One region of the Bacillus cereus group sp. BfR-BA-01383 genome, then DNA from elsewhere that is predicted to be linked to it. Evidence: riboswitches for the same ligand, from Rfam matches in the RefSeq annotation. Region 1 holds a riboswitch; the other holds the start of a gene.

Region 1 (13,045 bases):
CCCTCTGCTCTTCCGTACTTTTTCTCAGCATTAAAAATTGCAGTTCCGCTTAGTGTGATTGGGGCAGCAATTGGAGAATGGCTCGGTGCACAAGCTGGGCTTGGATATTTCAGTAAAAGGATGATGACCCAGTTAGATGGTGCGGGTGTATTTGCACCAATTGTATTGCTATCATTATTAGCTATTTTTTTCGTCATACTTATTTCTATGTTAGAGAAGAAATTCATTAGTTGGAGGAAGCATTCATGAAATTTTTAAAACGCATCTTTGTGTTTACATTATTAGTTGCAATGATTGCAGGGTGCTCAAGTAATTCAGCATCAGATAAGAGTAAAAAAGAGAAAGAAATAACGGTCATGCTTGATTGGTATCCAAATGCGGTGCATAGCTTTATTTATGCCGCAATTGAAAAAGGCTACTTTAAAGAAGAAGGAGTAAAGGTAAATATTAAATTCCCTTCTAATCCGACTGATCCATTAACGTTAGCTGCAGCAGGGAAAGTGACAGTTGGTCTATATTATCAGCCAGATGTTGTTATGGCCAGAGCAAATGAACAAATTCCAGTGAAATCAATTGGAGCTGTCGTACGTTCACCGTTAAATCATGTCGTATCGCTGAAATCAGCAGGCATTCAATCACCGAAAGATTTAGAAGGCAAAACAGTAGGTTACTCTGGAACACCTTTAAGTGAAGCGTATTTAAAAACGATGATAAAAGAAGATGGTGGTAATCCTGATACGGTGAAAGTAGTTGATGTTGGGTTTGATTTAGTGCCAGCATTAATTACGAAAAAAGTGGATGCTGTAACAGGGGCATACATTAACCATGAAGTACCTGTTATGCGTCATGAAGGCCATGAACCAGCGTACTTTAATCCAGCTGATTACGGAGTACCGAACTATCATGAACTTGTGTTTGTAACAGGTGATAAAACGTTGAAAAAAGATAAAGAAGCGCTGCAAGCCTTTTTACGTGGGGCGAAAAAAGGGTATGACTTTATGAAGAAAAACCCTGATGAAGCATTAAATATTTTATTAGATCATCAAGAAAAAGAAAACTTCCCACTTGTACCAGAAGTTGAGAAGGAAAGTATGAAAATTTTATTAGAGAAGATGGAAACGAAAGATGAGCCATTCTTATCAGATTCAAAAGAGTCATGGGAGAAACAAAATAAATGGTTGAAAGAAAAAGGGATGACGAAAGAAATCGTTCCAGCCGATGAACTATTCGAAAACATTTTAAAGTAGGCGAATGAATATGAAAAATGAGCTCCATGTAATCTCAAATGGTCACATGCCATTCGAAGAGTTAGTGAATGTAGCGATGCAAATTGAGAGTGAGATTGATTATTTGCATATTCGTGAGCGTGAGAAAAGTACGAAGGAATTATATGAAGGTGTGGAAAGTCTTTTAAAAAAAGGCTTTCCAGCATCTAAACTTGTTATAAATGACCGAATTGATATTGCTATTTTATTAAATATCCCGCGTGTGCAGCTAGGATATCGAAGTACAGATGTAAGGTCAGTGAAAGAAAAGTTTTCGTATTTGCATGTTGGTTATTCCGTCCATTCTTTAGAAGAAGCGATAGAGGCTTTTAAGAGTGGGGCTGACTCGCTCATTTATGGTCATGTATTCCCAACAGAGTGCAAAAAAGGTGTGCCAGCGAGAGGGTTAGAGGAAATTTCGGACATTGCAAAGAGCTTATCGATACCGATTATAGCTATTGGAGGGGTTACTCCTGAAAATACAAGGGATGTTCTTGCCAGTGAAGTAAGTGGAATTGCTGTTATGTCTGGAATTGTAAGTAGTAGTAACCCGTATAGCAGAGCGAAATCTTATAAGGAATCAATAAGAAAGTGGGCGGGAAAACATGTGTGAGAAGTATGATGTAGCGATTATTGGCGGTGGTGTAATTGGTAGTTCAGTTGCACATTTTCTAGCAGAAAGAGGATATAAAGTAGCAATTATAGAGAAGCAGAGAATTGCATCGGAAGCTTCGAAAGCTGCTGCTGGTTTACTTGGTGTTCAGGCAGAATGGGATGCGTATGACCCGCTATTTGAACTTGCTAGAGAAAGCCGTGCTATATTTCCACAACTTGCAGCAGTTTTACGTGAAAAGACGGGTATTGATATTGGCTATGAGGAAAAAGGGATATATCGCATCGCTCAAAATGAGGATGAGAAAGAGAGAATTCTTCACATTATGGATTGGCAGCAGAAAACAGGTGAAGATTCCTATTTTCTAACGGGAGACCATTTGCGAGAAAAAGAGCCGTTTCTATCCGAATCAATTATCGGAGCGGTATATTATCCGAAAGATGGTCACGTTATTGCACCAGAGCTTACGAAGGCACTCGCACATTCCGCAGCAATTTCTGGTGCTGATATATATGAGCAGACAGAAGTATTTGATATTCGTATTGAAAATAATAAAGTGACTGGAATTGTGACAAGCGAAGGTGTAATCACATGCGAAAAAGTCGTTATCGCTGGAGGATCATGGAGTACGAAATTGCTACATTATTTTCAAAGTGATTGGGGTACATATCCTGTTAAGGGGGAGGTTGTTGCAGTAAGAAGCAAGAAACCTCTTTTGAAAGCTCCTATTTTCCAAGAACGGTTTTATATTACCCCAAAACGTGGTGGCCGTTACGTAATTGGGGCAACGATGAAGCCTCATACGTTTAATAAATCTGTACAACCAGAAAGTATTACTTCTATATTAGAGCGTGCTTATACAATATTGCCGGCCTTAAAAGAAGCAGAGTGGGAAAGTACATGGGCAGGATTAAGACCGCAATCAAATCATGAAGCTCCTTATATGGGAGAGCATGAAGAAATAAACGGTTTATATGCTTGCACGGGCCATTATCGAAACGGTATTTTATTAAGTCCTGTTTCTGGTCAGTATATGGCTGATTTAATAGAAGGAAAGCAGAAAAATCACTTGCTAGATTCATTGCTTTCTAAAACGGTTTAGAAAGGGGATGGAAGTTTGAATTTAAAAATTAATGGTAACCAAGTTGAAGTGCCAGCGAGTGTGAAAACAGTAGCTGAGCTACTTACACATTTAGAGTTAGATAACAGAATTGTTGTAGTAGAGCGAAATAAAGATATTTTACAAAAAGATGATCATAGAGATACATCTGTTTTTGATGGAGACCAAATTGAGATTGTAACTTTCGTAGGAGGCGGTTGATTATGTTAAACATTGGACCATTTTCATTTCATTCTAGACTTTTATTAGGAACAGGGAAGTTCTCTGATTTTGATGTACAGCAAAAAGCAATTGACGTTTCTGAAGCTGAAATTTTAACGTTCGCAGTACGTCGTATGGATATATTTGATGCAAAACAGCCTAATTTATTAGAGAAACTTGATGTGAAAAAATATACGTTATTACCAAATACAGCAGGGGCAAAAAACGCTGAAGAAGCTGTTCGTATTGCAAAATTAGCAAAAGCGTCGGGGCTTTGTGACATGATAAAAGTAGAAGTAATTGGCGATGATAGAACGTTATTACCGGATCCAGTGGAAACATTAAAAGCATCTGAAATGCTACTGGAAGAAGGATTTATCGTTCTTCCGTACACATCTGATGATGTTGTATTAGCACGTAAACTACAAGAACTTGGCGTGCATGCGATTATGCCAGGAGCATCCCCAATCGGATCAGGACTTGGTATTGTAAATCCATTAAATTTAAGCTTCATTATTGAACAAGCGACAGTACCGGTTATCGTTGATGCAGGTATTGGTAGCCCAGCTGATGCAGCATTTGCGATGGAATTAGGAGCAGATGGTGTGTTATTAAATACAGCAGTGTCTGGTGCGAAAGATCCTATTAAGATGGCATACGCAATGAAATTAGGTATTGAGGCAGGGCGCATAGGTTTTGAAGCGGGTCGTATTGCACGCAAGCGTTGTGCAACAGCAAGTAGCCCTTTAGAAGGAATGAGCGTAGTTGAATAATCGATATTCTCGCCAAGAACTATTTTCTCCAATTGGAGAAGAGGGGCAACAAAAGCTAGGAAAAAAGCATGTACTTATTATCGGTGCGGGTGCATTAGGTAGTGCAAATGCAGAGATGTTTGTAAGAGCTGGTGTTGGTAAGGTGACAATTGTTGACCGCGATTATGTAGATTGGAGTAATTTACAAAGGCAGCAATTGTATGCAGAGAGTGATGTAGAGAATAATCTTCCGAAGGCTGTGGCGGCAAAAAAACGTCTAGACGAGATTAATAGTGAAGTAAGAGTAGAAGCTCTCGTTCAAGATGTAACAGCTGAAGAGCTAGAGGAACTCGTTACAAATGTTGATGTAATCATTGATGCGACTGATAATTTCGAAACACGTTTTATTGTGAATGATATAGCACAAAAACATTCTATTCCATGGATTTACGGAGCATGTGTAGGAAGTTACGGCCTATCGTACACAATTCTTCCTAGTAAAACGCCATGTTTATCTTGTTTATTACAATCGATTCCGCTCGGCGGAGCGACATGTGATACAGCGGGTATTATATCGCCTGCTGTATCTCTTGTCGTTTCTCATCAAGTAACGGAAGCTCTGAAACTGTTAGTAGAAGACTATGAATCGCTTCGAGATGGACTTGTGTCGTTTGATGTATGGAAGAATGAATATTCATGTATGAATGTGCAAAAGCTTCGTAAACATAACTGTCCTTCGTGCGGGGAGAATGCACTATATCCGTATTTAAGTAAAGAAAACACTTCAAAGACCGCCGTGTTATGCGGGAGAAATACAGTTCAAATTAGACCACCTCATAAAGAGGAACTGGATTTTGAACAATATAAAAAATTGCTGAATGATCGAGTGAATGATTTGAATGTAAATCCATATTTACTATCATTTTCTGTTGAAGAAAAGAGATTAGTTGCGTTCAAAGATGGCCGTGTACTTGTGCATGGAACGAAAGATATAAGTGAAGCGAAAACAATTTATCATCGCTATTTTGGATAAAAAAGGATGAGTGGGATGAAAGTGAATAAAGCTTTAACAATTGCAGGATCTGATAGCGGCGGTGGTGCTGGAATTCAAGCAGATTTAAAAACATTCCAAGAGCTTGGTGTGTACGGAATGACAGCTATTACGGCAATTACTGCTCAAAACACGCTTGGTGTGCAAGGGGTATATCCTGTTTCGTTAGAAGGTATTACGGAACAGCTGAATTCAATTGGTACGGATTTAACACCAGATGCTGTGAAACTAGGAATGTTATTTAGCAGTGAAATTATTCAAATTGTGGCAGAGCAGATTAAGAAATTTGGCTGGAATAATATTGTGCTAGACCCTGTTATGATTGCTAAGGGCGGTGCTTCATTATTACAACAAGAAGCAGTAGAGGCATTAAAAGAATACTTATTACCAGTAGCAACTGTTGTAACACCGAATGTTCCAGAGGCAGAAGTGTTAACTGGGATGGAGATTCATAACGTTGAAGATAGTAAGAAGGCTGCGAAAGTATTGCATGAATTAGGTGCTAAATATGTGCTTATGAAGGGCGGACATGCAGAATATCAAGGTAATGAAGTAATTGATTTACTCTTTGATGGAGAAGAGTTTATTGAGTTTAGAAGCGAGCGAATTCCTTCGAAACAAACGCACGGAAGCGGTTGTACATTTGCTTCAGCAGTTACAGCTGGACTTGCGAAAGGGTACTCGATTGAGGAGGCGGTTCAAGAGGCAAAACAATTTATTAGTATAGCAATTGAAGAGCCGTTGAATATTGGCAGTGGTCATGGACCGACGAATCATTTTGCGTATAAATTGAATAAGGCACAAGCATAAAGAATGGAAAGGCCAGTTTTATAACTGGCTTTTTTTGTTTACTTTTTCAAAATACAGGAGTAATATATCAGCCAGAATACATTTTTTGTAATACGCTGAGTCCAAATGTATGGAGCGGAGGAACCAATTTGTGCAGTGTCACTAGGGGTGAATCTTTCAATTTTGAAAGTAGGGCTACTCTCAAAGTCCGAATCCGACAGCTAACTTCGTAAGCGTCTTGAGAGAGGACGGTGCCATGATGGATACATCACTTCATCGGTCCGATTAGTATAGGGGAATATCAATCTACGTTTGAGTTCTTTTATGCTAAGGAGGATGAGGTACATGGAACTAACACTTATTTGTGTTGGAGAAGAGAACAAGATAAAGAGTTTAAGAGAGCTCGTAGCATTTCAGCATGAGTTAATTATTTTTACAGCAAATGAAAAGATAGCAGCTGAGGTTAGGGATTATGGATTCGAATCAGCTTATAGCTGTAATAAGGAGCAGGACTTCACTAGTATTTGTGAGCGGATTAAGAAGGTGATTTTGCTAGGGGATGAGCTTCCAATAGTTAGCTTCTTCGCAGAACGTATTCGCTTTTCTTTCCAAGCGCCTATTACTGTTGTTACAAGAAATAAACGATATCCAGCGAGGCTCTATGAAACGATTGGAGCTAAATTTGTCGTGTTTACGAATTGTGATAACATTTCTTTTTTATTTTTTGAATAGGGCGGAGGAGAGTGAATATGAAGGTGTTGTTACTAGGAGATATAGCGAATCGTTGGGCGGTATCGATAGAGAGAGTTGAAAAATTGATCCAGATTGATCCTCTTTTTCCAGGGCCATATATTATATTACCATCAAAAGATGTTTTGTATTTAGAGGCGGATATTACCGAATATGAGCAGTTACATGCCGAATTGACACAAGTGTATATTCGAGGGAGAAATTTACGTGCTTTTTTACGAGGAGAATAAATCTTGAAAGAAAAAGAGAGCGAATGTTAAGTGGACCTAAGGTGGGCGCTTATATACATTCGCTCTTCTTTTTCATATTAAAAAGATAATTTCTACGAAAAAGAAAGAAAAGACAAGAAAACAGATGAAAAAATATTAATAACACTCAATGTAAGCGTTTAAACGATAAAATATTTTCTTATTTTAGGTAATTTAGCTCTTTACAAGTGAAATAGAGAGGAGTATATTTACTCTCATAAATCATTCATGAAATTTCCAAAAAAAACCTAAAATCGCTGAGTTCCAGAAATGGAGCGGGGGAACCAATTTTGTGCATCGTCACTTGGGGTGAATCTTTCAATTTTGAAAGTAGGGCTACTCTTTAGGCCCGAATCCGACAGCTAACCTCGTAAGCGTTTAGAGAGGAGGTTTACTTTGTGTTGTTCGTTTAGAACACTAAGTAGAGCTTAGTGTTCTTTTTTTGATAACTAGATGGTAAATTTTAACAAAAATGAAGTGAGGGATAGCTATGTTAGATGTTGTAATGATCGGGACTTTTATTCTATTAGTTGCATCGATGGCGAGTCTTGCAAGTTGGTCAGATAAAGTTGTGAAGGAAGGAAAGCAATCATGATGATTGTCTTATCAGTTATTGTCGCAGCGATTACGGTGTATTTAGTATATGCATTATTAAATCCAGAGAAGTTTTAATTAGGGGGAATCATTCATTATGATTTGGGTTGCAGTCGTTATTACAATGCTCTTGTTTATTTTAGTAGCAAAGCCGACGGGGATTTATTTAGAGAAAGCCTTTCAAGGTAGCAAAACACTAGATAAAGTATTCGGGCCTTTTGAAAAACTTATTTTTAAAATTACGGGCGTGAAAGCATACAATCAAACGTGGAAACAGTACGCACTATCATTAGTTTTATTAAATGGATTTATGATTGTCGTTGTATATTTCATTTTTAGATTACAAGGTGTATTGCCATTAAATCCAGCACACATTGAAGGAATGGAGCCTACGCTCGCTTTTAATACAGCAATTAGTTTTATGGCTGATACAAACTTACAGCATTACAGCGGTGAAAATGGTTTATCTTATTTATCGCAATTAATTGGGATTACGTTTTTAATGTTTGCAGCACCAGCGACGACGTTAGCGATTGTTATGGCATTTATAAGAGGACTCGCTGGAAAAGAACTTGGTAACTTCTTCGTTGATTTTACGAGAGCGTTAACGAGAGTTTTTCTCCCAATTGCGTTTGTTGCGGCGTTAGTATTTGTTGCACTTGGTGTACCACAAACGTTAGACGGAGCAGTTACAGCACATACGATTGAAGGTGCAAAGCAAAGTATATTACGTGGGCCTGTTGCATCATTCGTTTCCATTAAGGAACTTGGAAATAACGGCGGTGGATTTTTCGGGGCAAATTCTACACATCCTTTCGAAAACCCAGGACAAATGAGCAATATTTTGCAAATGATGCTTATGATGTTATTACCAACAGCACTTCCATTTACGTACGGGCGAATGGTAGGGAATAAAAAGCAAGGACGTATCCTTTTCGTTTCACTATTTATGGTGTTTTTACTAGGGTTTATAACGATTACTACATCGGAATTAAATGGGAATCCAGCTTTAAATGGAATGGGTATCGAACATGTACAAGGAAGTACGGAAGGGAAAGAAGTACGATTTGGAACAGTATTTTCTTCACTATACGCAACAGTAACGACAGCTGCTGAAACGGGGGCCGTTAATACGATGCATGATACGCTAACACCAATTGGCGGTTTAGTTCCACTTGTAAATATGATGTTGAATACAGTATACGGCGGTGTTGGAGCGGGCTTTATTAACATTATTATGTATGCAATTATTGCAGTCTTTATATCGGGGTTAATGGTTGGAAGGACACCAGAGTTTTTAGGTAAAAAGATTGAAGGTAAGGAAATGAAATTAATTGCGGTAACGATTTTATTTCATCCATTGCTTATTTTAGGATTTTCGGCATTAGCTCTTTCAACAAGTTTAGGGACAGATGCCATTTCTCATTCAGGTTTTCACGGTTTAACGCAAGTTGTATATGAATACACATCGTCAGCTGCGAATAACGGATCTGGATTTGAAGGATTAGCAGATAATACACCGTTTTGGAATATTACGACTGGTTTAGTTATGTTTTTAGGGCGCTATTTCAGTTTGATTACGATGCTAGCTGTTGCAGCTTCATTGAAAGAGAAGACGGTTGTACCAGAAACAGTTGGAACGTTCCGTACAGATAATGGTTTGTTTGGAGGGATTTTCATCGGAACGATTGTAATTGTTGGAGCGTTAACATTCTTCCCGATGTTAGTACTTGGCCCAATTGCAGAATTTCTTACATTGAAGTAATGGAGGGTAAATGATGAGACCGGTAGTAGTAAAAGAAAAACAAGTAAATCAGTCACAAATACATGTTGTAGAAGATGAGGTTAGACAAGCGAAAACGATGGATCGTGATATCGTAAAACATGCGATGAAACAATCCTTTGCGAAATTGAATCCGAAAGTCATGATAAAGAATCCGATTATGTTCGTTGTGGAAATTGGGTTTATCATTACGTTAATTTTATCCTTTCTTCCAAGTAGTTCTAGTAGTGTACCAGGATGGTTTAATATAACAGTTTCTCTCATTCTATTATTTACAGTTTTATTTGCTAACTTTGCAGAAGCGTTAGCTGAAGGTCGTGGTAAAGCACAAGCCGATTCTTTGAAACAATCGAAGAAAGATGTGTTTGCAAATGTTGTAAAAGAAAATGGAGACATTGTTCAAGTTCCAGCAACTGATCTAAGAAAAGGTGACGTTGTTATTGTAAAACAAGGAGAAATGATTCCGAATGATGGTGAAGTTATTAAAGGGTTAGCGTCTGTAGATGAATCTGCAATTACAGGAGAATCAGCTCCTGTAATAAAAGAAGCGGGCGGTGATTTTTGCTCAGTAACAGGCGGAACGATGGTCGTAAGTGATGAGATTACGATTGTAATTACGAGTAACCCTGGTGAATCATTTATTGATAAAATGATTTCTTTAGTAGAAGGAGCTGCCCGCCAAAAAACGCCGAATGAAATTGCTTTAAATACAGTATTAACGAGTTTAACGCTTATTTTCTTAATTGTTGTTGTGACGTTACCGATTTTTACAAATTATTTAGGATTTCAAATTGATACAGCTGTACTTGTAGCGTTGTTAGTTTGTTTAATTCCAACGACAATTGGTGGTTTATTATCAGCGATTGGTATTGCCGGGATGGACCGTGTGACGAAGTTTAATGTATTAGCAATGTCAGGTAAAGCAGTAGAAGCTGCAGGTGATATTAATACAATTATTTTAGATAAAACGGGTACGATTACTTTCGGTAACCGAATGGCTCATACGCTATTACCTGTAGGAAATGAAACGATTGAGCAAGTAGGAAAATGGGCTGCGATTAGTTCTGTTTTAGATGAAACACCAGAAGGGCGATCTGTTATTGAGTATGTGCAAGTGAAATCTATATCGTATAATAGAGAACTTGCAGAAAAAGGTGAGTTTGTTCCGTTTAAAGCAGAAACGAGAATGAGTGGTGTTGATTTAAAAGACGGAACGAAAGTGAGAAAGGGTGCTGTCGGTGCCGTTATTGAATGGGTTCAATCACAAGGCGGAACGATTCCGAAAGATGTGAATCAAAAAGCAGATTTAATTTCAAAAGAGGGCGGAACACCACTTGTAGTTGCAGTAGACGATCGTATTTACGGTTTAATCTATTTAAAGGATACAGTAAAACCTGGTATGTGTGAACGCTTTGAACAATTGCGCCAAATGGGGATTAAAACGGTTATGTGTACAGGTGATAATCCGTTAACAGCAGCAACGATTGCAAAAGAAGCAGGGGTAGATGAATTCGTTGCTGAGTGTAAACCAGAAGATAAAATTGCGGTTATTAAAGCAGAGCAAGATAAAGGGAAGCTTGTAGCGATGACAGGTGATGGTACAAATGATGCTCCGGCATTAGCACAGGCTGACGTTGGATTAGCGATGAATAGCGGGACAACAGCTGCGAAAGAAGCAGCAAATATGATTGATTTAGACTCGAACCCAACAAAAATTATTGAAGTTGTAGGAATCGGTAAGCAATTGTTAATGACGCGCGGTGCGTTAACGACGTTTAGTATTGCGAATGATATCGCGAAATATTTTGCAATCATTCCAGCGATGTTTACACTTGCGATTCCGCAGATGGAAGCTTTAAACATTATGAAATTAACATCACCGCTTTCAGCGATTTTATCAGCGCTAATATTTAATGCTGTTATTATTCCGTTACTCATTCCGTTAGCGATGAAAGGTATTGCATATAAACCGATGAGCTCTAATGCATTGCTTAGCAGAAACTTACTCATTTATGGGCTTGGCGGAGTTATCGTTCCGTTTATTGGAATTAAAGTAATTGATATGATTGTCGGCTTGTTCATATAAGGGAGAGGGGAAAAAGATGGCGAAGAAGCAAAGTATACTATCACCAATTATCCGCATTACTTTTACATTTTTAGTTTTGTGCGGCCTTGTATATCCGCTTATTGTAACTGGTATTGCGCAAGCAGTAATGAAGGATAATGCGGATGGAAGTCTTATATATAATGATAAAGATGAAGTAGTTGGTTCAAAATTAATCGGTCAAAATTTCACAAATCCACGTTATTTTCATGGACGTGTCTCTAGTATAGAATATAAAGCAGAAGCATCTGGTTCAAATAACTATGCACCGTCTAATCCAGATTTAGCAAAACGAGTTGAGAAAAGTATTGAAGACTGGAAGAAACAAAATCCAACTGTTCCAGTTACAGAAGTACCAATAGATTTAGTGACGAATTCAGGTTCAGGGCTTGATCCTGATATTAGTCCGAAGGCGGCTTCTGTGCAGGTAGATCGCATCTCAAAATTAACGAATATTCCGAAAGAAACACTAGATCAGTTGATTAAGGAGCAAACAGAAGGCGCTGCATTCGGTTTATTTGGAGAAGATCGCGTAAACGTCTTAAAGTTAAATTTAGAATTACAGAAATTAATGAAATAGTAATAGTACTACCTCAATCTAACGGATTGAGGTAGCGTTGTTTTGAAAGAAAGGTTGTGAGTTTTTTGTATGCGGATGACTATAAACCAACGTTTCAAAGGCGAACACCAGAGGAATATTTAGAATATATTCGTCAGCAAAATCGCGGAAAGTTAAAGCTATATGTAGGGGCTGCACCAGGCGTAGGAAAAAGTTATAAAATGCTCTTTGATGCAAGAGAGATGAAAAAAGATGGTATGGATATTGTGATTGGTTTAATTGAAACACATGGGAGAATCGAGACAGAAGAAGCAATTGCTGATTTAGAGAAGATTCCTTTAAAAGAAATAGATTATAAAGGGAAAGTATTTTATGAGCTTGATGTGGAAGGAATTATAAAGCGGGCACCACAAATCGTTGTTGTGGATGAACTTGCGCATAGTAATATTCCTGGGTCTAAAAATAAGAAGCGTTATATGGATGTGCAGGAATTGTTAGATGCGGGTATATCTGTATTATCAGCATTTAATATTCAACATTTAGAAAGTGTTCATGACATTGTAGCTCAAATTACGAATGTAAAAGTACGAGAACGAATTCCGGATTTTATTTTGCAAAAAGCAAATGAAATTCAACTCGTTGATGCAACGCCCGAGGTATTAAGGAAGAGATTAATAGATGGAAAAATATATAAGGAAGAAAAAATTCAACAAAGCTTACAAAACTTCTTTACGCTTAATAATTTAGGAGCACTTAGGGAATTATCGCTTCGTGAAGTTGCAGATGATATGGATGAGAAAATTAGTCAAACAGTAATAGAGCCAATCGGTGTGAAAGAAAAAATTCTCGTTTGTGTGCAATACAGTTCAACAGCGGAGAAATTAATACGGAGAGGTTGGCGCATGGCGGATCGATTAAACGCTGAATTGTATGTGTTAAACGTTGAAAGAGAAAATATAGATTCTCTTTCAGTAGGAAAAAAGCAAACAATTGAAGAGTGGAAATCGCTGACGAATCAATTTGATGCGAGCTTTGTATTAGAAGAAGCGAAAGGAAGAAAGCCAGCAGATGTTATTATTGAAGTCGCGAAAAGACTACAAGTAACGCAAATTTTACTTGGGCAATCGGCGAGAACAAGATGGGAAGAAATTCGAAAAGGTTCTATTGTAAATGAAATTATGAGAGAAACGAAGTATATCGATATTCATATTGTGGC
Region 2 (9,170 bases), on a different contig from region 1:
CAACAGAAAACACTACTTACTCACAATCGATAAAATTATATTAATATATCTTTTGAACCCATATGCAATTATGCATAGCATATACAAAAAAGGATAACTTCACTATCGTGAAATTATCCTTAAAAATCTTCTTACTTTTTCAAATGATACGGTACTGTCGTAATAACAACATTTCTTCGATACAGTAAATACGCACGAATGAGTAAACTAGACTGATTATGAAGAATGTTATGCCAACCTTTTTTCGGAATAAACTGTGGTATAACGACCGTAACTCGGTAATTTGATTCACTCGCTTTATATTGCACTGTATCAATAAACTTGGTTAACGGCTGAATAATACTTCTATAATGAGAATGTAATGTAACAAGCCTTACTTCAGGTTGCCACTTCTTCCATTTCTCTTCAAATTGCTTTTCCTCTTCTCTGTCAAAAGCAACATATACAGCGATAACTTGATCTGCAGAAAGAGCCTTCGCATAGTTCAATGAATTTTCTACTACATGAGTCATGCCTGCTACAGGAACGACAATTACATTTCCCTCAATCGGAACAATCCGTTCACAAGTTTTTAAACTTAATTGATCGCCCACTGCATCATAATGCTTCTTAATTCGATGGAACAAGAAGATAATGACAGGTAAGAAAATAAGGATCGACCAAACTTGTGCGAATTTAGTTAAAAAGAACATACTCATTACGATAAAACTAATAACTGCACCCGTTAAATTAATCGATAATCGTAAAATCCATCCTTCAGGCTTTTCACGAAGCCACTTTAGTACCATTCCAGTTTGAGAAAGCGTAAATGGAATAAATACCCCTACCGCATATAGCGGAATCAAATGTTCTGTTTGCCCTTGGAAAGCTACAATTAAAATAATCGAAGAAATCCCTAGTATAATAATACCATTTGAATATCCCAGACGGTCTCCTCTAATTGTAAACATTCTCGGTATGAACTTATCTTTGGCAAGATTAACTGCTAATAATGGAAATGCAGAATATCCTGTATTAGCTGCAAGAATTAATATTAAAGCTGTTGTACCTTGTATGAAAAAGTACATAAAATTACGTCCAAATGTTTGTTCAGCGATTTGCGAAACAACTGTTACTTCTTTATTTGGAGTAATTCCGTAATAGTAAGCTAAAAAGACAATTCCTGAAAATAAAACGGCAAGTAATGCCCCCATCGCAAGCAATGTTTTTGCTGCATTGTTTGGTGCAGGATCTTTAAAGTTTGGAATTGCATTTGAAATTGCTTCAACACCTGTTAAAGCAGAGCTTCCTGAAGCAAATGCTCTTAACAGTAAAAACAAACTAATTCCCGCAACTGGCGTTCCAAGTGGCGCATGTAAAGTAGGTGAAACATGACCAGTTAAAATATTGTATATCCCTACACCAATTAATATAAATAACGCTAAAACGAATAAATAAACAGGATATGCTAAAATGGAAGCTGATTCAGTTACCCCTCTTAAATTTAAAATGGTAATTAGTATTACAAATATAATTGCAATAATTACATTATGTGCATGTAGGCTAGGAAAGGCAGATGTGAGCGCATCTGTACCTGCAGATACACTTACTGCGACCGTTAAAATATAATCTACTAATAAAGATCCACCAGCTATTAAGCCTGAATTCATCCCTAAATTTTCTTTTGATACAACATATGCTCCCCCGCCATGAGGGTAAGCAAAAATAATTTGTCGATAAGATAAAATAAGAGCTGTTAATAATACTAATACCCCAACAGCTATCGGAATAGAATACCAATAAGCTACCGCTCCAAGACCTGCTAGCGCAATTAAAATTTGCTCTGGACCGTAAGCAACTGATGATAAAGCGTCAGAAGATAAAATAGCTAGCGCTTTCGTTTTATTAAGCTTTTGTTCTCCTAACTCAGTTGATTTTAATGGTCTTCCAATTAAAAACCTTTTGATAGTTGAAACCACTGTTGTCCACTCTCCAATAATTTTGTACGAACTTTTCTGCTAGTTAGAGCAAGTAAAGTATTTCTTCAGAAAACAAAAAATGTCTACAAGCCATAACGAAATAAACTTGTAGACATTATTTTTTTTGTCGCACAAGCTCCACCTTCCTTCTCAATATAACGCTTACGAGGTTAGCTGTCGGATTCGGGCCTATGAGTAGCCCTACCTTTTTCAAGGATTCACCCCATTGGATTATGTATTAATCCATAAAAACGGGTCCCCCGTACCATGCGGTTTCAGCGATTTAGAAAATTGAAACTGTGGATTATAATACTCCTTTATTTTCAAAAAGTAAACAAAAATTTTCAAAAAGAAAATAATTAAAATGATTGCGTATAATCCACCGATAAATATACATAATGAATACTAAAAAATCCGCAAAGGAGACCCATATGTCTAAAGAAAAGAAGCCTATTTTTTCCGATTCATATTTAGATGCAGTAGCAAATGAAATTAATCAGTTATACGGTAAACGTGAACAGGAAATAAATTTGACAGATAGAACTAAAAGAAACAAATAATTTGTCATACAAAAACAAAAAAGATAGCAATACACTTATATATTGCTATCTTTTTTGTTTTTTCATACATCTAATTCAATTAAAGCCTTACCAAAGCTTATCTCTTCATACACCTTTAAATTTTGATATACAGCGCCTAATAATGGTGCTTCTATAGAAAATTGCTCTGCTACATCCAGTAAGTATCCTTGTAAGTGCTTCCCTTCAATAAACGAACCTTTTTCCATATCACGCTGCATCGATGACTTCATATCATACGAAATTTTATCGATCGTTTTCATATGTTCCTCAACAATATTTTCCTTTACTGGAGCTCCTAATGCCCTTATGATTTGTACAGATTCTTCAAATAAGTTTCGGATAAAACCACGACCACCTTCGCTTTCACGAATCGGACCAATTGGTGCACGCATTAATGTTGTCACACCCGACATTACAGTAATAAACAAATATTTATGCCACATATCCTGCGTAATATTTTCGCTAAAGACAAAACTAGATTTCGTACCTGTAAATGCTTTAGAAATGCGCTTTATTTTTTCTGAATCTTGAGACTTAATTTCTCCGAATACAAGTCTGTTGGCAGCACTAGTTTGTACAATTTCTCCTTGATCGTTTAACGTCGTCTCAATAAAGCATAAACCGCCAATTACTTTTTCCCCACCGAATTCCTTTTGTAATAGTGATACATGAGCGATGCCATTCAATAACGGGATTATAACTGTATTCTCACCTACAAATGGTTTCAAATCTGTTATTGCCTCGTTTAGGTGATACGCTTTTGTTGAGAATAAAATTACATCAAATGGAGAAGTAGTATCTTCTTTCGTTATCAATTTCGGTTGAAATGAAAAATCCCCGTTAACACTACGAATAATAAGTCCTTTTTCCTCTAATTGCTGTTTTCTTCTACTGCGGACGAGAAACGTAACATCCTCTCCTTTTTCTACTAATCGGCCACCAAAAAAGCCTCCCACGCCTCCAGCTCCTAATACTAAAATACGCATACTAATCCCCCTTCTCATAACATAATTATACTAGCTTTAGTATACATAATATTATACATGTCCCCTGTCAAATAAGTTGAATTTTCATTCTTAATCTAGTGAAAAAGAGAGGTTATTTTCAAGCTAATTTGGGCATGTTGTTTTTATAGCTTATATGGAAAGGAAACAATGTAAATGGAGGCAATACAAACAATCGAAGAAAAAGATGTAACAACAGCTATATTTCAATTTATATTCCCGTTCTCGTTTAAAACTGGATATGAACAAAATATGTTCCCTTTCTTACAAAAAAATGATTTTCATCCTTTCCGTCTCGACCATCTTGAAGATGAAAATACATATTACGGGAAGTTTAAAGTTTCACATCAAAATATGGAAGCATACTATCTTTCATTTACAAATAAAATTCTTTTTCCTCATTCAGAACATCAAAAAGGACTACAGCGCCATTCTAAAGATCTTAATTTAAATGGACACTTAACAACAAATCTTATCTCCGTCCCGTTCACAGTGCATTCAATCGATGTAACACTATGCCCTTATGAACTTGGATTCCTAACAATTCGAACTGAAGTTAATATTACTCCAAATATGACATTATCAGAAGCAATAGAATTCGCTGCACGATTCCGTGTACTTGAAACAAGAAATGAAAAGGATGAGAACATTTGCATAGAATGTAATGGAAAAAGATATTCACAAGTTGAAAAGTTCATTTTTGGTTATTTATTTAACGGTTTAACAGACTTCTTTGAGAAGAAAAGATTAAGAAGTTCATACTTTCAAACCTTCCCCTTCTTTGAAGATCAACGAATGTATGTACAAACGTTATTATCCGTAAACAAAGAGTCTGACCTTCATGTAGTTGATGTATACCGAGCTTCCAGTCTTTCCGGATTAACAGACGATGGTAAGCCATATATTAGTGCAAATAATGTTCCTTATATTCACGATTATTTAAGCAAACATTCTTATCAAAGATGGGCTCCTAACCGCTACTTTGTTATGGAAGAACATATTTTCACATGTGTAACTAATGAAGGTGAACAAGAAATCGCGAAACTTGCTAGTCAAATGTACGGGGAATTTTATTACGCTCTATTATTAAACTTATTTCATAAAGTTGTTTTATTAAAGATGGCAAACGCTTATGCTGAGCTAAATATTGAACAAGATACAAACGAGATAGAGAAGTTAATCTACTCTATTAATTCATTTACAGCAAATTACTTTTCTTTAGAATTAGTATCTCAATCACAAAGTGAGGATATTTTCTTCCGCTTAAGAAAACTTTTTAATATTGAAGTCTTATATGCGAACGCAAAACAAAATCTTGATAGTTTATTTAAATATCAAGAAAACGTTGCTTCCAAAAAAGATAGCCTTCTATTATTAATTTTAACGCTCTATTCTGTAGTAGGCCAAATGTTAGGTTTTACTATGATTGACCTTTTAAAGAATACCGATTCAAACAAAATATCATCACCTCTTGAATTTTTCGCTCTCTTAATAGCGCTTAGCGGTATAATTATTTCACTTATTTTAGGTGCGCAAGGTTTATATCAATGGGGTATACAGCATAGAAGAAGAAAAGCATGGGTAAAACAAACTGTGCTGTCTGCTGTGAAAGAGAAAGGGGACACTGAATAATAAAAAACAGATGGTAGCACGGTGCTACCATCTGTTTTTTATTATTCTTATTTTCCTGCTTCGATCTGCTCTAATGCAGCTGCTACTTGCTCTTCAGTTAATTCATGTTGTGCTACGTAGCGGTTACGTGGGCTTACACGACACTCATGAGAACATGCACGTAAATGTTTTGCTTCACTTTCTTCAGAACATAAAATTTTCTTGTTACATTCAGGGTTTGCACAGTTTACATAGCGCTCACATGGTTCACCTGTAAAGTGGTCTTTACCAACGATTACGTGCTCTTTTTGATTTACTGGTACAGCGATACGCTCATCAAATACGTAACATTGACCATCCCAAAGTTCACCCTGTACTTCTGGGTCTTTTCCGTATGTTACAATTCCGCCGTGAAGCTGACTTACATCTTCGTACCCTTCACGAACTAACCACCCAGAGAACTTCTCACAACGAATTCCGCCTGTACAGTACGTTAAAATCTTTTTACCTTCAAGTGTTTCTTTGTTTTCTCTAATCCAATCTGGTAATTCACGGAATGATTCAATATCTGGTTTAATTGCACCTTTGAAGTGACCTAAATCAAATTCATAATCATTTCGCGCATCAATGATAACTGTATCTTCTTGTTTCATTGCCTCATAAAAATCTTTTGGTTCTAAATACTTCCCAGTAATTTCTTTTGGGTTAATGTCGTCTTCTAGACGAAGTGTAACTAACTCTGGACGAGGACGTACGTGCATTTTCTTGAATGCATGCCCTTCTTCTTCATCTATTTTAAACACGATTCCATCAAAGCGTGGATCATTGTTCATTGCTTCCATGTATTTCTCAGTTTGTTCAACAGTTCCAGAACAAGTTCCGTTAATTCCTTCTGTTGCTACAAGAATTCTTCCTTTTAACTCAAGTGAATTACAAAATTCTAAATGCTCTGCAGCGAATTCTTCTGGGTTTTCAATTGTTGTGTACATGTAATATAGTAATACTCTATATGGTTTTGAAGTTGCCAATGTATTTCTACCACCTATCTAAATTTTAAAATCATGTATAAGTTAACGTTCATATCAAAACATATATAATAAGAAAATATATACAAAATTGTACTTAGCCTATTTTCTTCTATTTACAATTTTTTCTATAAGTTAACAGAAATAAAAACAAGATTACAGAACAAAACACTACGGTTGAGTTGTAATCCCAATATATTATATATCATACAATTTCATTTCCATCAATTAATATGCTGTAATACAGGCTGTATGTTCACATAAATTTCAAAAACAACCCTCTAATTTATTATCTTTTCCTTTATTCAGCGACCATAAACTCCCAAAATATTTTTGCATCATCACACCATTCATTGCACACAGTCATATAATTTGCATTAAGGAAACTTTTATGTTCAAATGAAATTACCACATAATATATCTAAATGTATTGAAATAATGAGTAAGAATAAATACAATAATTTCATCAAGTTAAGATTTCAAAGGGGAAAACTACTATGAATAAAGATATCACAAAAGATGAACAAGTCCCTTCTCAAAGTACAACAGTTCAATCCGCCCATTTAGCGTTAAGCGGACAAACAAAAGGGTTAAAAAGACTGTTACCATTCTTAGGACCTGCTTTTATCGCATCAGTTGCTTATATTGATCCCGGGAACTTCGCTACCAATATCGCGGCTGGGTCACAATATGGGTATTTATTACTTTGGGTAATACTCGCTTCTAATCTAATGGCCGTATTAATCCAAACTTTATCAGCTAAATTAGGAATCGCTACCGGGAGAAACCTTCCTGAAATAGCTCGCGAAAATTTCCCCAAACCAGTTTCCATCGGTTTATGGATACAAGGGGAACTCGTTATTATGGCTACAGATTTAGCTGAATTTATCGGAGCAGCACTCGGCTTATACTTACTGTTTGGAATTCCGATGTTACCAGCTGCTTTAATTACAGCGGTTGGATCATTTATTATTCTTGAATTTCAGCGCAGAGGGTTTCGTCCGTTAGAAGCTATCATTACAGGGATGATTTTTATCGTTGTTATCGCTTTTGGTGTCCAAGTTTTTTACGCAAAACCGGAATTAAGCCCTCTTCTTTCAGGACTATTTACTCCAAAATTCCAAGGTGTGGATAGCATCTTATTAGCAGCTGGAATTTTAGGGGCGACAGTAATGCCACACGCAATCTATTTACATTCCGCCTTAACGCAGCGCCGCGTAGTCGGAACAAATGATGAACAAAAGAAAAAGATTTTCCGTTTCGAATTCATTGATATTATTATTGCAATGGTTATCGCTGGAGCTATTAACGCAAGCATGTTAATTGTTGCGGCTGCACTATTCTTTAAAAACGGTCTACACGTTGAAGATTTAGATGTTGCGTTTAATCAATTTAGTAACTTAGTCGGTCCTGTATCCGCTGCTTTATTTGGAATCGGACTCTTATCAGCGGGATTATCTAGCTCTTCTGTCGGTACAATGTCAGGTGATATTATTATGCAAGGATTCATTCGCATGCATATCCCGTTATATTTACGACGATTTATAACAATGATTCCGCCTCTTGTTATTATCGCTTTAGGCGTAAACCCAACTTACGCTCTCGTAATGAGTCAAGTTGTTTTATCATTCGGTATTGCTTTTGCATTAGTACCGCTTATCATGTTCACAAGTAATAAAAAGATTATGGGGGCGCTTGTCAACCATCGCATTACAACATTTATCGCGTGGTTAATCGCTACACTCATTATCGTTTTAAATATTTTCTTACTGTATCAAACATTTGTAGGGTAATGAAGAAAGGTATTCCAACTTGAACTTGGAATACCTTTCTTCATTATTTGTATTAATTCTATAAATTCTTTTTAACAAATCTTTCTGCTCCTTCACATCCCAACATCTTTTCAAAATAAATTCTATAATCTATTTCAAGACAATAACTTCCTTACGACTTGAATAATCTTTATTTTCAGATTAAATTATAATATAAACAACACATTCGAGTTTCAAAAGAAATGGAGTGAAGGCATGTTTCCTATATTAAAAACCGACCGACTCATTTTGCGAGAACTTACTGAAGAAGATGCACCAGGTATACTACAATGTTTTTCTAATACTGATGTACTGCGCTATTATGGCCAAAAACCATTACAGAATGTAGATCAAGTAAAGCAAATTATTAATAATTTTAAGCTGAGTTACAATGCAAGAAACGGTATAAAATGGGGCATCGAATTAAAAGATAAGAAAGAACTCATTGGGACAATTGGTTTTCACGATTGGGCTTCTGAGCACAAACGAGCAAATATAAGTTATGCCTTTCTCCCTGAACACTGGGGAAATGGGTATGCTACTGAAGCGGTTTCTGAAGTTTTATCATATGGTTTCCACACGCTACATTTAAAACGGATCGGTGCAATTGTCTTTCTTGAAAACGAGGCTTCAAATAAAGTGCTATTAAAATTAGGTTTTGAAAAAGAAGGTGTTCTAAAAAATTATATGTATCAAGATGATATTCCATATGATACGAATTTTTATTCTTTATTAAAATCTGTTTAATAGAATTTATGTGTAAAAAAACCTTACTCTTAAAAGTAAGGTTTTTTTCAGGTATAACGGTAGCTGTTTTATCTTTTAAAACCAGCTTTCTATCTTGCTTTGTAAAAGTAAGGTCAATACGTGAGATGTGCGTTCCATATTTATCTGATTCTGTAATAATAACACCATTTACAACTTCTTTTTTAACAAGTTTATGCATATGAGCCGCAAAAATAGCGCTGGTAGAATCCTTATTAACGGACAGGAAATCGGCTTTTCTCTTGTCGAAATCCACTTAGCATACAGTGGTCATATATTTTTAAGAATAACGGAAGAATATATAGAAAATGCTACATAAATGTGCAGTTTAATCAACTTAGGGGGGACAACCTTGTTCAATCATATGGTAAAAGCTATACCGAATTTATTTACGATCGGAAATTTATTGTGCGGT

The links. A riboswitch is a leader RNA that binds a small molecule or an ion and turns the genes downstream of it on or off. The one in region 1 is predicted to bind cyclic di-AMP.
Positions count from the first base shown of each region.
Region 2: linked by a shared signal. The riboswitch ahead of MR065_RS12875 (APC family permease) and the one ahead of MR065_RS25135 (hypothetical protein) in region 1 are both predicted to bind cyclic di-AMP.

Region 1 covers NZ_JAKUFP010000050.1:202-13,246, reverse strand. The annotation lists gene MR065_RS25175 (ABC transporter permease) at 1-249, shown strand, start outside; gene MR065_RS25170 (ABC transporter substrate-binding protein) at 246-1,247, shown strand; gene tenI (thiazole tautomerase TenI) at 1,258-1,878, shown strand; gene thiO (glycine oxidase ThiO) at 1,871-2,980, shown strand; gene thiS (sulfur carrier protein ThiS) at 2,996-3,199, shown strand; gene thiG (thiazole synthase) at 3,202-3,972, shown strand; gene thiF (thiazole biosynthesis adenylyltransferase ThiF) at 3,965-4,984, shown strand; gene thiD (bifunctional hydroxymethylpyrimidine kinase/phosphomethylpyrimidine kinase) at 4,991-5,812, shown strand; cyclic di-AMP (ydaO/yuaA leader) riboswitch at 5,896-6,043, shown strand; gene MR065_RS25135 (hypothetical protein) at 6,137-6,523, shown strand; gene MR065_RS25130 (hypothetical protein) at 6,541-6,771, shown strand; cyclic di-AMP (ydaO/yuaA leader) riboswitch at 7,035-7,180, shown strand; gene MR065_RS25125 (SipW-dependent-type signal peptide-containing protein) at 7,280-7,384, shown strand; gene kdpF (K(+)-transporting ATPase subunit F) at 7,381-7,461, shown strand; gene kdpA (potassium-transporting ATPase subunit KdpA) at 7,481-9,148, shown strand; gene kdpB (potassium-transporting ATPase subunit KdpB) at 9,162-11,252, shown strand; gene kdpC (K(+)-transporting ATPase subunit C) at 11,269-11,850, shown strand; gene kdpDN (KdpD-like non-kinase potassium sensor) at 11,907-13,045, shown strand, end outside.
Region 2 covers NZ_JAKUFP010000011.1:43,877-53,046, forward strand. The annotation lists gene MR065_RS12875 (APC family permease) at 132-1,958, opposite strand; cyclic di-AMP (ydaO/yuaA leader) riboswitch at 2,103-2,249, opposite strand; gene MR065_RS27465 (hypothetical protein) at 2,390-2,518, shown strand; gene panE (2-dehydropantoate 2-reductase) at 2,581-3,525, opposite strand; gene MR065_RS12885 (hypothetical protein) at 3,700-5,175, shown strand; gene trhO (oxygen-dependent tRNA uridine(34) hydroxylase TrhO) at 5,223-6,182, opposite strand; gene MR065_RS12895 (Nramp family divalent metal transporter) at 6,677-7,972, shown strand; gene MR065_RS12900 (GNAT family N-acetyltransferase) at 8,207-8,737, shown strand; partial or broken gene MR065_RS12905 (metallophosphoesterase) at 8,778-8,957, opposite strand; gene pssA (CDP-diacylglycerol--serine O-phosphatidyltransferase) at 9,108-9,170, shown strand, end outside.